Undibacterium sp. 5I1: one gene and its partner. The protein of the gene in region 2 interacts with the protein of the main gene of each other region in a pairwise test. Links are inferred from orthologs where the notes say so. Each region holds a gene or a part of one and is shown on either strand. Other genes may lie near its edges. The genes, in order: dprA and recA.

What was found.
Region 1: the proteins of recA (region 2) and dprA interact in binary tests that used the Bacillus subtilis proteins (3 or more experiments, as listed by UniProt). The link is inferred for Undibacterium sp. 5I1 from one-to-one orthologs.

Annotation. Positions count from the first base shown.
Region 1 is NZ_JAVIWI010000001.1:3,351,346-3,358,020, forward strand. The notes cover bases 1,604-4,578. They hold dprA (DNA-processing protein DprA), read right to left. Parts: upstream 3,698-4,578; coding sequence 2,510-3,697; downstream 1,604-2,509. Other genes in these bases: RGU72_RS14745 (DUF494 domain-containing protein), read right to left, coding at 1,810-2,286; RGU72_RS14755 (LysM peptidoglycan-binding domain-containing protein), read right to left, coding at 3,753-4,578. Outside these bases: RGU72_RS14740 (DNA topoisomerase III), read right to left, coding at 1-1,525; more of RGU72_RS14755, read right to left, coding at 4,579-4,859; def (peptide deformylase), read left to right, coding at 5,011-5,550; fmt (methionyl-tRNA formyltransferase), read left to right, coding at 5,550-6,524. UniProt on the Bacillus subtilis protein: Protein that helps load RecA onto ssDNA during transformation. Binds cooperatively to circular ssDNA, is able to bridge different segments of DNA. Favors the loading of RecA onto SsbA- or SsbB-coated ssDNA and formation of RecA-DNA filaments.
Region 2 is NZ_JAVIWI010000001.1:2,477,363-2,483,877, forward strand. The notes cover bases 1,202-4,016. They hold recA (recombinase RecA), read right to left. Parts: upstream 3,254-4,016; coding sequence 2,150-3,253; downstream 1,202-2,149. Other genes in these bases: recX (recombination regulator RecX), read right to left, coding at 1,465-1,926; RGU72_RS21415 (DUF2252 family protein), read left to right, coding at 3,909-4,016. Also shown: sucC (ADP-forming succinate--CoA ligase subunit beta), read right to left, coding at 1-249; RGU72_RS10965 (DUF2889 domain-containing protein), read right to left, coding at 316-918; more of RGU72_RS21415, read left to right, coding at 4,017-4,499; RGU72_RS21420 (DUF2252 family protein), read left to right, coding at 4,521-5,117; RGU72_RS10985 (hypothetical protein), read right to left, coding at 5,277-5,888; RGU72_RS10990 (diguanylate cyclase), read right to left, coding at 6,075-6,515. UniProt on the Bacillus subtilis protein: Multifunctional protein involved in homologous recombination, DNA repair and competence.

The DNA of each region.
Region 1 (6,675 bases), 870 kb from region 2 along the record:
TACCTGCACCCTCCATCGCCGACAACAACGTGGCTTCAGTGTAGCGAGCAGGTGGTTTAGTAACTAAGCCGTTAGCTGTGATTTTTTCTGTTTTGACTTTTTCACCCTTAGCAACAGCAACTAAATTGCCTTTATTTTCCGGGTCATTATCGTCTTGTGCCTCTTTGCCATAAATAGCTAACCAACCAGGGTTGGTCATGACCTTGCCTTCGGTCTTAAACTGATAGCCAGACACTTCTGTAATACGAGTCGTGACTTGGAATTCTGCCGCGGGGAAGAATACGGACATAAAGCGACGTGTCACTAAGTCATATAACTTTTGCTCTGGCTCGGACAAATTTTTTGGCGCTTGGCTAGTTGGAATAATCGCAAAGTGATCACTGATTTTGGCGTTATCAAATATCCGCTTATTCGGCTTGACCCAATTACTATTCAAGATCTGGGCGGCGAACTGGTAATAGTTATTGTTTTCCGAGACCGTTTCGAGCGTTTGCTTTACCGTATCTAAATAATCTTCCGGCAAGTGACGGGAATCAGTACGCGGGTATGTCAGCACCTTATGTTTTTCATACAGCGCTTGCGCTAATCCAAGTGTATTCTTGGCAGAGAAACCGAAACGAGAGTTCGCTTCACGCTGCAAGCTGGTCAAGTCGAATAATGCCGGCGCCATTTGTGTCGCTGGTTTAGATTCTTCACTAACATTGCCTTGTTTATTTCTGCAAGCAGCGACAATCGACTCTGCCGCTGCTTTGCTCCATAAACGCTCGGCTTTTTTCTCTGGGTCATGCTCATCTTTTTTGAATTGATGATCTAACCAGCGCCCTTCATAAATACCCGCGGCGCAAATAAATTCTGCACGGACTTCCCAAAAATCACGAGAAACAAACTTCTTAATTTTTTCTTCGCGCTCTACCACAATCGACAAGGTTGGCGTTTGTACGCGACCTACTGTGGTGAGATAAAAACCGCCCTCTTTAGAATTGAATGCCGTCATGGCGCGAGTGCCATTAATACCGATCAGCCAGTCAGCCTCAGAGCGGCAACGCGCGGCATCCGCCAGCGGCATCATGTCTTCATCTGTACGTAGCTTTTTAAAGCCATCGCGGATAGATGCTGGCGTCATAGATTGCAACCACAAACGACTTACTGGTTGTTTGGCTTTGGCATGCTGCGCAATCAAGCGGAAAATTAACTCTCCTTCACGACCCGCATCGCATGCGTTGATAAGAGCAGTAACATCTTTACGCTTGATGAGTTTATTCAACACCTTTAAGCGCGATTCGGTCTTGGCGATAGGATTCAGTGCGAAGTGCGGCGGGATCATCGGCAGGTGGGCGAAACTCCATTTGCCACGCTTAACATCATATTCTTCTGGTACTGTGATTTCTAGCAAATGGCCGACCGCCGATGACAATACATAATCGTCCGACTCAAAATAATCATCATGTTTAGTAAAGCCGCCCAAAGTTTTGGCGATGTCATTTGCGACTGAGGGCTTCTCGGCAATGATGAGGGTTTTGGTCATGGTGTTATTTCTCTATCGTTTCTTTGGCGTCTCTATATCAGAGACTGGCTGAATCGGTGCATGCTAAACAGATACTGATTAATCACTAAAGGGTAAAGTAAAAACTTAATTCGTCTCAATGCAGCGCAAGCCTAGCCTAAATTTGCTTGCGCCGCTGCAACAAGATAGCGCAAACCCATGCACACAAGGCATATTAAGCGCGAATAATAAACGTGATCGATGAAAAACTGCAATCGAGATATGTTTTTTACCACAAAACAAGCGATGACAGTGCTTTAGTGAACTTAGTGCAACAAGCGAGGTTCGCTCTCTTCGTCGGATAATAGCAATTCGTCAAACATGAGCATATCCGGTTCTTTGCCCTGACTCCAGAGCATCATCAGAACGATGACCTTGAGCTTATCCAAAGGAACAGGAGACTCGTTAATTGCCAGAGCACGCTCAATCACGATCTCCCGCTGTTGTGAGTTCATCAGGCCAGCGGATTCCAGAAATTGCAAAAAACCCATGGCTGGCGTACCCAAAACTGCAATTTCGCGCTCGGCGTAGATACGGAAACCCTTGGATGCGAGAACATCAGATTCGGTCTGCTTATCGATTTCGTTCGTTGTGTCGGCCAGAACGGTGAGCCAGTCCAGCGCTTCGGAAATTTCATCTTCTTCAAAGCCGACTGCGGAAAGTTTTTTAGCCAAAGCTACCGTGTCCGGACATGCGTCAGGGCGGTAGTAGGTTTCATAGAGGTATACAAGAATATCGAACATGCCGTTACTGTAGCCTCAAGGAGAATTCGAGACAAGTCCTGCGTTACTGCTTTTTTGCATCATCAATGATACAAAATCACTGCGAAACTTGCCTTATTATATATACTAGGTAGTAGTATTCTAACATATCCATGTATTACCTGTTCAATATGCCAGATTTTGACGATACTCCCCAATTTTTAATGGCTATTTTAGTTTTAGGAATTATAGAAGTTACGCAAAATTACCCCAGGCGTTTAATCATGGCGCCAGCGAGCTGCTCAATATGCCCGTCCAACTCTAATGATAATAATTGTGCGCTCAGGCTTCCCGCATCCATATCTACGCGCTCAGCCAGCATATCGATGTGCACGGGATCGTAGCCAATCGCAATTAATAATTCGCTGTCGGCGGCCGACACGCTGACATTTACATCGGCTCTTACTGCATTTTGTACGAAGTTTGGGGCAAGCGAATTAGCTAGCGACCGATCACGGCTACCGACACCGCTTGAAAATAGTGGCAAAAATCCCAACTCATCCAAAATATCCTGCGCGTTATCGACTAATTTTGCACCTTGCTTAATCAGTTGATGGCAGCCCTTAGCCAAAGGTGAATGAATCGAGCCAGGAATAGCAAATACATCACGCCCTTGTTCTGCCGCCATGCGCGCGGTGATCAATGAACCTGACTGCGCGGCTGCCTCAATGACTAATACCCCCTTTGCCAAGCCAGAAATAATCCGGTTACGGCGCGGAAAGTTAGAGGCAATCGCTGGCATGCCAAGCGCATATTCACTGACAATACAACCACCATCAGCAATCAAGTGCGCAAGGCTGCGATTGCGTGCCGGATAAACAATATCGGCGCCAGTACCAATCACAGCCACGGTCGATCCAGCGCCGCGCAGAGCGCCCTGATGCGCAGCGGCATCAATGCCTGCAGCCATGCCAGAACTAATTGTTAAACCAGCCTTGCTTAACGCTTCAGAAAATTGCTCGGCATTTAAGATGCCCTGCGTAGTTGCATTTCTGCTACCGACAACGGCAATGGTTGGCGCATCCAATAAAGCAGCACGGCCTTTGACATAAATCAAAATTGGCGGATCAGGGATGTCAAGCAAGGCACGCGGATAATTGGCATCGGCCAAGGTCATTACCTGATTACCAGGCGATGCGCACCAATTCTGGGTAAGATTGATTTGTTGTTGAAGTTGATCGGAAGGCGCCTGTAGTAAAGCCCGTGCAATTTTTTCCGATATAACTTGGGTCAGCGCAGAGAAGCTTGCTGCAAAAATCTGCGCTGGCAATCCAAATGCGGCCAACAGCTTACGGGCAGTTTCTGGCCCGACACCTGAGGTTTGCTCTAGCCGAAGCCAATCCTGCCAGTCCGTATCGTCAGCTAAGTCAGTCTTTTGCGTTGTTACAAACATGCTGTTATTTGTTGCTGTTTGCTGCTGCTTGATATTTGGGTCGTAGGTTGACAATTTATTCAGGTGAACTAGCAACATCACCCACAGCAACAGCGTCAGTGACATTCATGATCAAGCCATAAGAAATATTGTCGAAAACGCGAAAAACAAATAAAGAGCCATATCGCTCATCCGGTAAGCGGATCGCATTTTTGTTATCTGTTTTATCTTGTATAACCTTGCCATAGCGGGATAATTGCAAAACAGTACCTAGATTGAGACCTGCATTAGCGCCGCGATTGATGCTGACAATTTGGTTTTGTCCCGCCGTATTAACACCCCCGTAAATCGAAACAACACGTGCACTGACAGTCTGCTCGGGTGGATGTGGCATATAATTTAGAATCGGCATAGGCGGCACTGGCACCAGCCGGTCACCGACAGTCATTTCTTCTTTTGAATTACTGACGATAAAAGTATCCACACCATCCGCAGTCTTAGCAACACGATCCAACTTGACCGTCCCTAAGAATGCCGCCTCATAAGCAATTACCTTTTTAGTGTCTGGATCTTTTAGTGGTACGCCCGGCCGGAACACCTGGAAGGATGTGCCTCCCTTTAAGTCACCGCGTACATACGCTTTATCATTTTTTGCCATATTGACGCGCCCTTCTTGGGCAGCTACGATGCGCGGGGCGTTCAAAAGGGTCTTCTCTTCTACTATCAGGGGCTGCACCAGAAAAGGCTCAATTAGATTAGACGGGATCGACGTAATTGCATTCAAATCTAAAGATTCGCTGCGGATTTGAGGTTGCAGTTTTACAGAACCATTTGCCAAAGTACTGACCGAACCTGCACCACTAATTGGATTGCCTAAACGCAAACGGCCATTAACTCGGTCGAAATATACGATTTGGTTCGGATAAATCCAGTGGGGGTTACGAATCTCTTCACGATTCATGCCCCATACTTCTGGCCAGCACCAAGGATTATTTAAAAATGTGCCAGAAATTCCCCACAAAGTATCGCCTTTGATTACTTCATGCTTATCTGGCGCATCCGGCAAAAAGGTACATTTGCCAGTGCGAACTGTGCTGACAACATCCTGCGCTGCAACGGGTAAAGTGACTATCGCGGGGAAGGCAACTGCGAGAAGCAAGGCGATTGTGCTAAACTTTTTCATGAATGTTGTCCGATGCGTGGTGCTGGATGCTAGATGGTAAAGCAGATAGGCGAGTAACAACTTGCCAAAGTGAATCAAATTTTGCCTATAAATCATTGAAGTAGCAAGAAAAACCGCATTGCAACGCCCTTTCGTTGTTGTGAAAAGTCTTATGTCTATACTAAATATCCTCCGTTATCCTGATCCACGTTTGCATAAAGTGGCTAAACCCGTCAGCGTTTTTGATGAACGCCTGAAAAAACTTGCCGCCGATATGGCCGAGACCATGTATGACGCACCGGGCGTTGGCCTGGCGGCATCTCAAGTCGATGTGCACGAACAATTGGTGGTAATCGATACCTCCGAAACCAATAGCGATTTGCGCGTGTTCGTCAATCCAGAAATTATCTGGGCAAGTGCAGAGAAAAAAGTCTATGACGAGGGCTGTTTGTCAGTACCTGGTATTTATGATGGGGTTGAACGTCCGTCAGAAGTCAAAGTCCGCGCTTTGGATGTCGATGGAAAACCATTTGAAATCCACGCTGATGGCTTGTTGGCCGTTTGCATTCAGCATGAAATGGATCACCTCAAAGGCAAAGTATTTGTCGAGTATTTGTCACCACTCAAACGCAATCGCATCAAAACAAAAATGCTCAAAGAAGAGCGCGAAGAACAACGCACTGGTCGGAATCCATCGTCGAAAGCACGTTGATGCGCATCATTTTTGCCGGCACGCCCGAATTTGCCGCAATTGCACTACAAGCCATTCATACAGCAGGCTTTGAAATCCCATTAGTGTTGACCCAACCGGACCGTCCGGCGGGTCGTGGCATGCAATTGCACGCCTCCGCGGTCAAGCAGTTTGCCCTGCAGCATGGGATTGCGGTAGCGCAGCCGACTTCTTTGCGACTAGACGGTAAATATCCAGAAATCGCACAAGAAGCGCACGATCTGTTACGCAATACGCAGCACGATGTGATGGTGGTTGCCGCGTATGGTTTGATTTTGCCACGCTCGACTCTCAGCATCCCACCACTAGGCTGCATCAATATTCACGGGTCCCTTTTACCTCGCTGGCGCGGCGCTGCACCTATTCATCGCGCGATTGAAAGCGGTGATCGCGAGACCGGCATCACGATTATGCAGATGGAAGAAGGACTAGATACCGGGCCTATGCTGAGTATGCAAAGTATTGCCATCGCGACGGATGACAGCACCGGTAGTTTGCATGACAAACTGGCGCAACTTGGCGGCGAAATGATAGTACAAACGCTGCGGGCTTTAGAGGAAGTACAAGCGTCCATACAAACAACGGTGCAACCCGAACAAGGAGTCACTTATGCTGCCAAAATCAGTAAAGAAGAAGCTGCATTAGATTTCAATTTAGCCGCCGATGTTTTGGCGAGGAAAATCCGTGCCTTCAATCCCTTTCCCGGGGCACATGCCAATATGAATGGCAGTGTCATCAAAATTTGGCGTGCTGAAGCCGTTAAGCCATCATCCGGCACAGAAACCAGACCAGCGGGTCGAGTCATTGCCGCTAACGCGCATGAAGGTGTGGTGGTTGCCTGTGGCGAGCAATGCCTACGTTTGACCGAGCTACAAAAACCCGGCGGTAAGCGCTTGCCTGTTGCAGAATTTCTCAAGGGCTTTGTGATCGAAGTCGGCAGTCAATTCTCTCGCTAAAACTTTAGCTTAATTTTCTGCCGCGCTGCACCTGTTGCGTCTGCTGAATTGACGCTGATGTTTGAATCCGCGAATCTGTATTTGAACTTGCGTTTGAACCGGCAATGATGTTTACATTCCACCCGAGATCGGTATTGCGCTCAGCGACCTA
Region 2 (6,515 bases):
ACCCAGAATCGCAGTCGCGTATTCGCGCACTTGCTCAAGGGATTTAGCTACTTTGACGCCGCCACCTTTACCACGACCACCAGCATGAATTTGCGCTTTGACAACCCAAACTGGGCCGCCTAAAGTTTCGGCCGCTTTAACGGCTTCATCTACGGACAGGCATGGAATACCGCGTGGTACTGTCACTCCGAATTTGCGGAGGATTTCTTTACCCTGATACTCATGAATTTTCATACGACTTCCCTTCAGACACTGAGGTATTAGTTGATAGGCAAAACAAAATAAAACAACAAAAATAAAAACAGTAAAAACGAACTAAGCAGATGATTTTGCGTCAGGCGGCGAACTACTTGCCACCGCCCATCGCGGGTAATATTGCACAACAGCTGGGCCATCTAGCCTTAGCGCATGGCAACGATTAAGTTGAAAAGGTTGTTGCTGGTTGTCAGAAGTGCGGTCAGAACTGCTGGCGCCATCGCGGGTATCAATCACATCACCGGCAAAAGCTTGCACCGCAGCGGTCGGGAGAATTTGGGCTAGCTCGGTAATATGGGTGCAGCCATTAATGCCAGACATTCTTTCTTTAACACCTTGCCGGAACTGCATCATCAAGTTAAGCCCAATTAACTTTTTATAATCTGGGCCTATCGTGTTGCAAAAGCCTGGGTACGGTACCGCATCCGAGACCGCCATTGCATCAACAATGGTCAAGTTGGTATCGATCGTAATCCGCAAACTAAGATCATGCAGCGGTGAGCCAACCGGCCGGATGCCAGAAGCAAGTTGAATGTCGCGGGTTTTGGTGTCGGTAATGTGAGCGTCAAGATCCCACAATCCATCATCGCGAGCGAATGCGTCGATTTGGATTGAGCGCGTGTGCTTAAGTGCACGGCGAGAAGTGGATATTGGTAAGGGCATATGCCTGATGGCGGCTATTTCAGTGTAAAGAGCCACAATTGCGCGTCGTCACCGCAGTTTCTACGATAACAGCCGCTCTTGCGGCCCTGCAAAAATCCCGAGAAGTGTAGCACAAGTCGATGCGTAAGCTCCTGCGTTTTGCGTCAAAGATCGTAGCTACAATTTAAATCGGTTCTTTTTTTGTGGCTTGCGCTACAGATTAATTGCCTCATGCCAAAGATAAATTCACACGAGCTCAACATACAGATGAAGCGATAACTAAGTAATTCGTCTCGACAAGATGAGAAGCCGTCATGAAGTATTTTCTCCTTGTCAGTGAAGGTTAATATTTCTGAGTGCGGCTCAACAGCAATACACTCCCCATTTCTTTAAATAAAAATGGCTTATAGCCCAATGAATATATGGACAATTAAAATATACCTACCCAGAGTATTATTTTCAATAATATCAACGGAGAGGCTTTACCGAAATTATAGTTGCTGAATATTGCTTAATATTTCTTAGAGAAAATCTTTATTATTTCCAAAAAACTCCATATATAGACGCTTATTCATCAGTATCTTCGTCACGGGGAGCGCGCATTGCGGTCTGAATTGCTTTGGAAGAAAATCCTCGCTGCTGCATGAAACGCGCCTGCTTTGCACGCTCAAGATGGTCTGCAGGGGAATGAGGGAATTTTCTGTGCAGCACATCGATCGCACGACTCAACTCTGATTCCGCCAACTCAGCTTTAACGCGATCAATTTCTTGCCCGTCCATCTGGTGGCTCTGTAATTCGGCGAGTATCCGCTGATTGCCGAAACGTGCTACACGGCGATTTACTAAGGAATCTGCAAAGCGTTCGGCCGACAGATATTTGGCAGTTTCTAACCAATCCAGAAGCACCGAGATATCTTCGCCTTCTCGCGCATGAGGCTGGAGCTTATGCTCCAACTCCATCCGGCTATGTTCTCGCATAGAAAGATAGCGCAGTGCTCTAGCTTTTAAACTGATTTTTAATTTAGCCATGGTTAAGTAAATATCCCAAAATATCTGCTCAATAAAAAACCGGAATATGCTTGTATTAGAAGCGTATTCCGGCTTGGACTTTTTGACTTGAGTTTTTGACTCAATGGCCGCCGTCGTAATATGGCTTGTTTAGGCTATTTCGCCAGGCGCTTAGTGAGTTTGCAACTAATAAGTTTGCGAATAATCAATTTGCGGCATCAGAATGACTCAACTTACATTAAGCCTATTCAGCCTTCTCCGCTTTTTCAGCTTTTTCTGCCTTCTCCGCTTTTGCTGGCTTTGATTTAGTTTTTTCTGTCACCAACTCTTGCAGCGTCGGCACTTTTAAATGCACACGAACTTTGTTTTCAATCTCATGCGCGAGTGCCGGTCGCTCGCTCAGGAAACTCCGTGCATTATCTTTACCTTGTCCGATACGTTCGCCATTGTAGCTATACCAGGCACCGGCTTTTTCTACAATCTTAGCGTCAGCGGCCAAATCTAAAATCTCGCCTTCGCGGGAGATACCTGCACCGTACAAGATATCAAAATGCGCTTCTTTGAAAGGAGGCGCTACTTTGTTTTTGACTACTTTAACTTTCGTTTCATTACCGATGACTTCGTCACCGGCTTTGATGGAACCTGTACGACGAATATCCAGACGAACCGATGCGTAAAACTTCAATGCGTTACCACCAGTTGTGGTTTCTGGGCTACCAAACATGACACCGATTTTCATACGGATCTGGTTAATAAAAATAACTAGTGTATTCGTACGTTTTATGCTGCCAGTAAGTTTGCGCAGAGCTTGTGACATCAGACGCGCTTGCAAACCCGGCAAAGAATCACCCATATCGCCTTCGATTTCAGCCCGTGGGGTGAGCGCAGCGACCGAGTCAATAACGATTAGATCGACGCTGCCTGAACGTACCAGAGCATCGGTAATTTCTAATGCCTGCTCGCCGGTATCCGGTTGTGAAATCAGCAAATCAGATAAGTTAACGCCTAGTTTTTGCGCATAGCCCACATCCAAAGCATGCTCCGCATCAATAAATGCGCAAGTGCCGCCCAACTTTTGCATCTCTGCAATGACTTGCAATGTCAGCGTTGTTTTGCCGGAAGATTCTGGACCATAAATCTCAACGACACGACCGCGTGGCAAACCGCCTACGCCCAAGGCGACGTCCAGCCCCAAAGAACCCGTGGACACAACTTGCACTTCTTCTACCACTTCACCATCGGCCATCCGCATGACGGAACCTTTGCCAAATTGTTTTTCAATCTGTGCAAGTGCGGCTGCTAAAGCTTTGCTCTTGTCTGAGCCGGTATCGGATTTTTTGTCGTCCATAATTTCTTTCAGGTATGTTGCGCTTTATGATTTTTTGAAATGTGCCGATGGGTTTTTTACAAAAATCAGCAGGTTTTCTACATCTGACGACACTGTATAAAAAATCAGTGATTTATGCAAGCAGGATTTTAAAGAATTTATTATTACCTAAAACTGCCAACTGTCGATTTTCATTTAACTTTGACCTTTTGGGAGTGCGCATCAACATTTCTTATCTTGGCTATTAATTAATTTGCACAATTTGGTTATCTGAGAAAATCGGATCTTTAATGATTAGCTCACATCCATTTTCGTCGAATAGCGTTTGAATGACCTTAAGACTTGATAGCGATTATCACTTTTGTCGCGCTGCAAGCTTTTGCTTAGGTCTGTTAACATTGAAACTTGCAAATGAATTGATGCCAAAATGCAAGAATGCGCCATGGCGCTGCTTGCTTGTGGCTTTGTGCTTGTTTAGACCCAATCCCTTACTCGGTTTATCTCGGTTTTGTGTTAACGGGTTCCGGCTTCGTCAGTTATTCTAGGGCAAGTATAGTCGTTCTGGAGAATCGGCTTGGCTCCTTGTCACAAGAAAAAGAACAAACAATACCTGTTCATTAGTCAAGTTCATTAGTCAACTTTTGTTATCCCCATTTTGAAAACATATCGGCTACTTATGAAACGAAAGCATCAATTCCCTCAAACTTCTGATCGGGCGACGGTCTTAGCCCACACCCGGAATCTCAAAATGACCAGCTCCGCGAGTGCGTACGTGCGCGGTAGCACATCAAAATTTTACGAATGGCTTGAAACATCCAGTATGGGGAAAATACCCGAAGGGCCACCTATATGGATTTGCGGGGATTGCCACATAGGCAATCTTGGACCGGTCGCTGATATTGACGGTAAAGTTGATTTTCAAATCCGAGACTTTGATCAAACGGTGATCGGCAATCCTGCCCATGATCTGATCAGGCTGGCGTTGTCTCTTGCATTCGCCGCTCGAGGTTCTAACCTTCCTGGCATTATGACGGCGCATATGCTAGAGGTGTTAATGGATGGATACACATCGCAATTTGTGATCGGCGATGAGACGCCGATCCCAGTACCGGCGGTGGTCCGGGCTTCAATGAAAGTAGCACGGAATCGCACCTGGAAGCATCTCGCACGGGAACGTATTGCGGATGTCCGGCCGCATATTCCGCTAGGAAAAAAATATTGGCCAATCCTAGCCAAAGAACAAAACGCCATCCGATCTGTATTTTAGAAAGGAAGGGCTATCGATCTGGTGAACAAGATTCGCAGCAGGAATCTTGAAGATAATGTCAGTCTTTTGGATGCCGCCTATTGGGTCAAAGGGTGCAGCTCACTAGGCCTGTTGAGATATGCTGTACTTTTGGATGTTGATGATGTGAAGACTAAACGACAAGAAATTTGCTTGATGGATATCAAAGAAGCGGTAGCAGCAAAAGCTCCGCGGTATCCAGATAGCGGCATGCCATTGGTCAATGCAGAACGTGTCGTAAAAGGTGCCAGAAATCTCTCTCCCAATCTTGGCGAGCGCATGATGACCGGACGCATATTAGGCAAATCGGTCTTTGTAAGGGAACTTAGGCCAGAAGATCTAAAATTGGAAATTCAGACTTTATCTCCGCGAGAAGCGGTAAAAGTTGCACGTTATGTTGGCGCCATAGTTGGTAAGGCTCATGTACGACAAATGGATGAATCAGTTGCACTGGATTGGTTTAAAGAATTGACACGTAACCCGTCTAGTAAAGAGGCGCCCAATTGGCTGTGGAAGTGTACGGTAGAGTTAGCTGCGCTACACGAAGCGGCCTATTTAGATCATTGCAGGCGTTATGTCTCGACTCAAATTGATGATTAAATCGCCGCAAGCTCATGAAGGATCGATCCTTCTGCCTTTTCTGGACTATATTCACTGAACAAAAAATAAGGCGAATAAAAAACGGGAAATTTAAAATTAAAAGAGGGAAGCCTTTAATTTGACTTGTTCAGTTCAAGGCTCTAAAAACACCAATTATTTTTATTTAATATGTATTTTCAGCCCACTCAACAAACCATCTTTAGCTGAATACAAAATTGGGCAGTTGACGACAATTTTGGTGGGTGTCAGGTCGACTAACTGCTTCTCTGTTGCATCCAAAACTTCTTCTTCTGATTTCAGCACATGGGCTTTTGTTGTATCGCGCCAGGTGACCATGTAGACGACCCATAATGGCGTGTATGCCTCGCTTTTATTGCGGTAGCCGACGCTCTCTGGTGCAGAGGGAAATACGCTGCCTTGCTCAAAATTGCTCAATTTATAGACGCGGTCTACTGCCGATGGCTGACCCGGCACTGGCGCACGCAACACATTAGATAGGCGCGATACGTAATTGGTATCAGCCTGTTGTGCCATCTTTTGATCGGACATGTCTGTCGAGATGTAATGCACCAGATGGCCTTGATACCAACCCGCTAGTAAGGGGATTTCTACCGTGGCGACCGATTTTTCATTGAGCTTGCTGAGATCGCTGTTTGTATCCGGTGCAGCGTAGCCAGCCTGGCTGGAGAACATCATGCTAAGCGCAATCGCACATGTGGCGATGCCGAGCTGGTTGAATTGAGTGCGGACGGATTGGAAACGACTTTGCATATGCTACTCCTCCATTGGTTTGATTTGGATATTAGCAGAGTATAGAAATTAGATGCGGTAGCGACAACAGCATTGTTTGGCGGAATAAAATTACTAAATTCAATCGTCCATATAAAATGCGGCTCCTGGCACGATATTGGCCTGAGAGCCGCAGAAGTATTGGACATCTAAAATATCAGTTCAATATCAAAGATCCAGCATCACCCGATTTCTACCGCTGCGCTTGGCCTCGTATAGCGCTTTGTCTGCACGCTCCAGCAGCTTACCTAGTTTTTTATCGCTTTCTAAATTTGTCGCTACGCCGATGCTGACTGTCAGGTGAAACTGCTCGCCCGATGTCGCATGTAGTACTAGGTCTTGCACGTGCTGACGTATCCGTTCTGCTGCGCTGATGGCGTCTTCGCGGCTGGCTTGTTGCAGCAAAACGCAAAACTCTTCGCCACCTAATCGTCCAAATACATCTGAATCGCGTAGCTCCAGCGTGACGGTTTGGGCAAATCGGGTCAGCACTTTATCGCCACTGAGATGTCCGTATTGGTCATTGATGGCTTTAAAGTAGTCCAGATCCAACATTAGCAAGGTCAAACTATTGTTGTAGCGCTGGCTAGTCTTAAAAATATGTTCCGC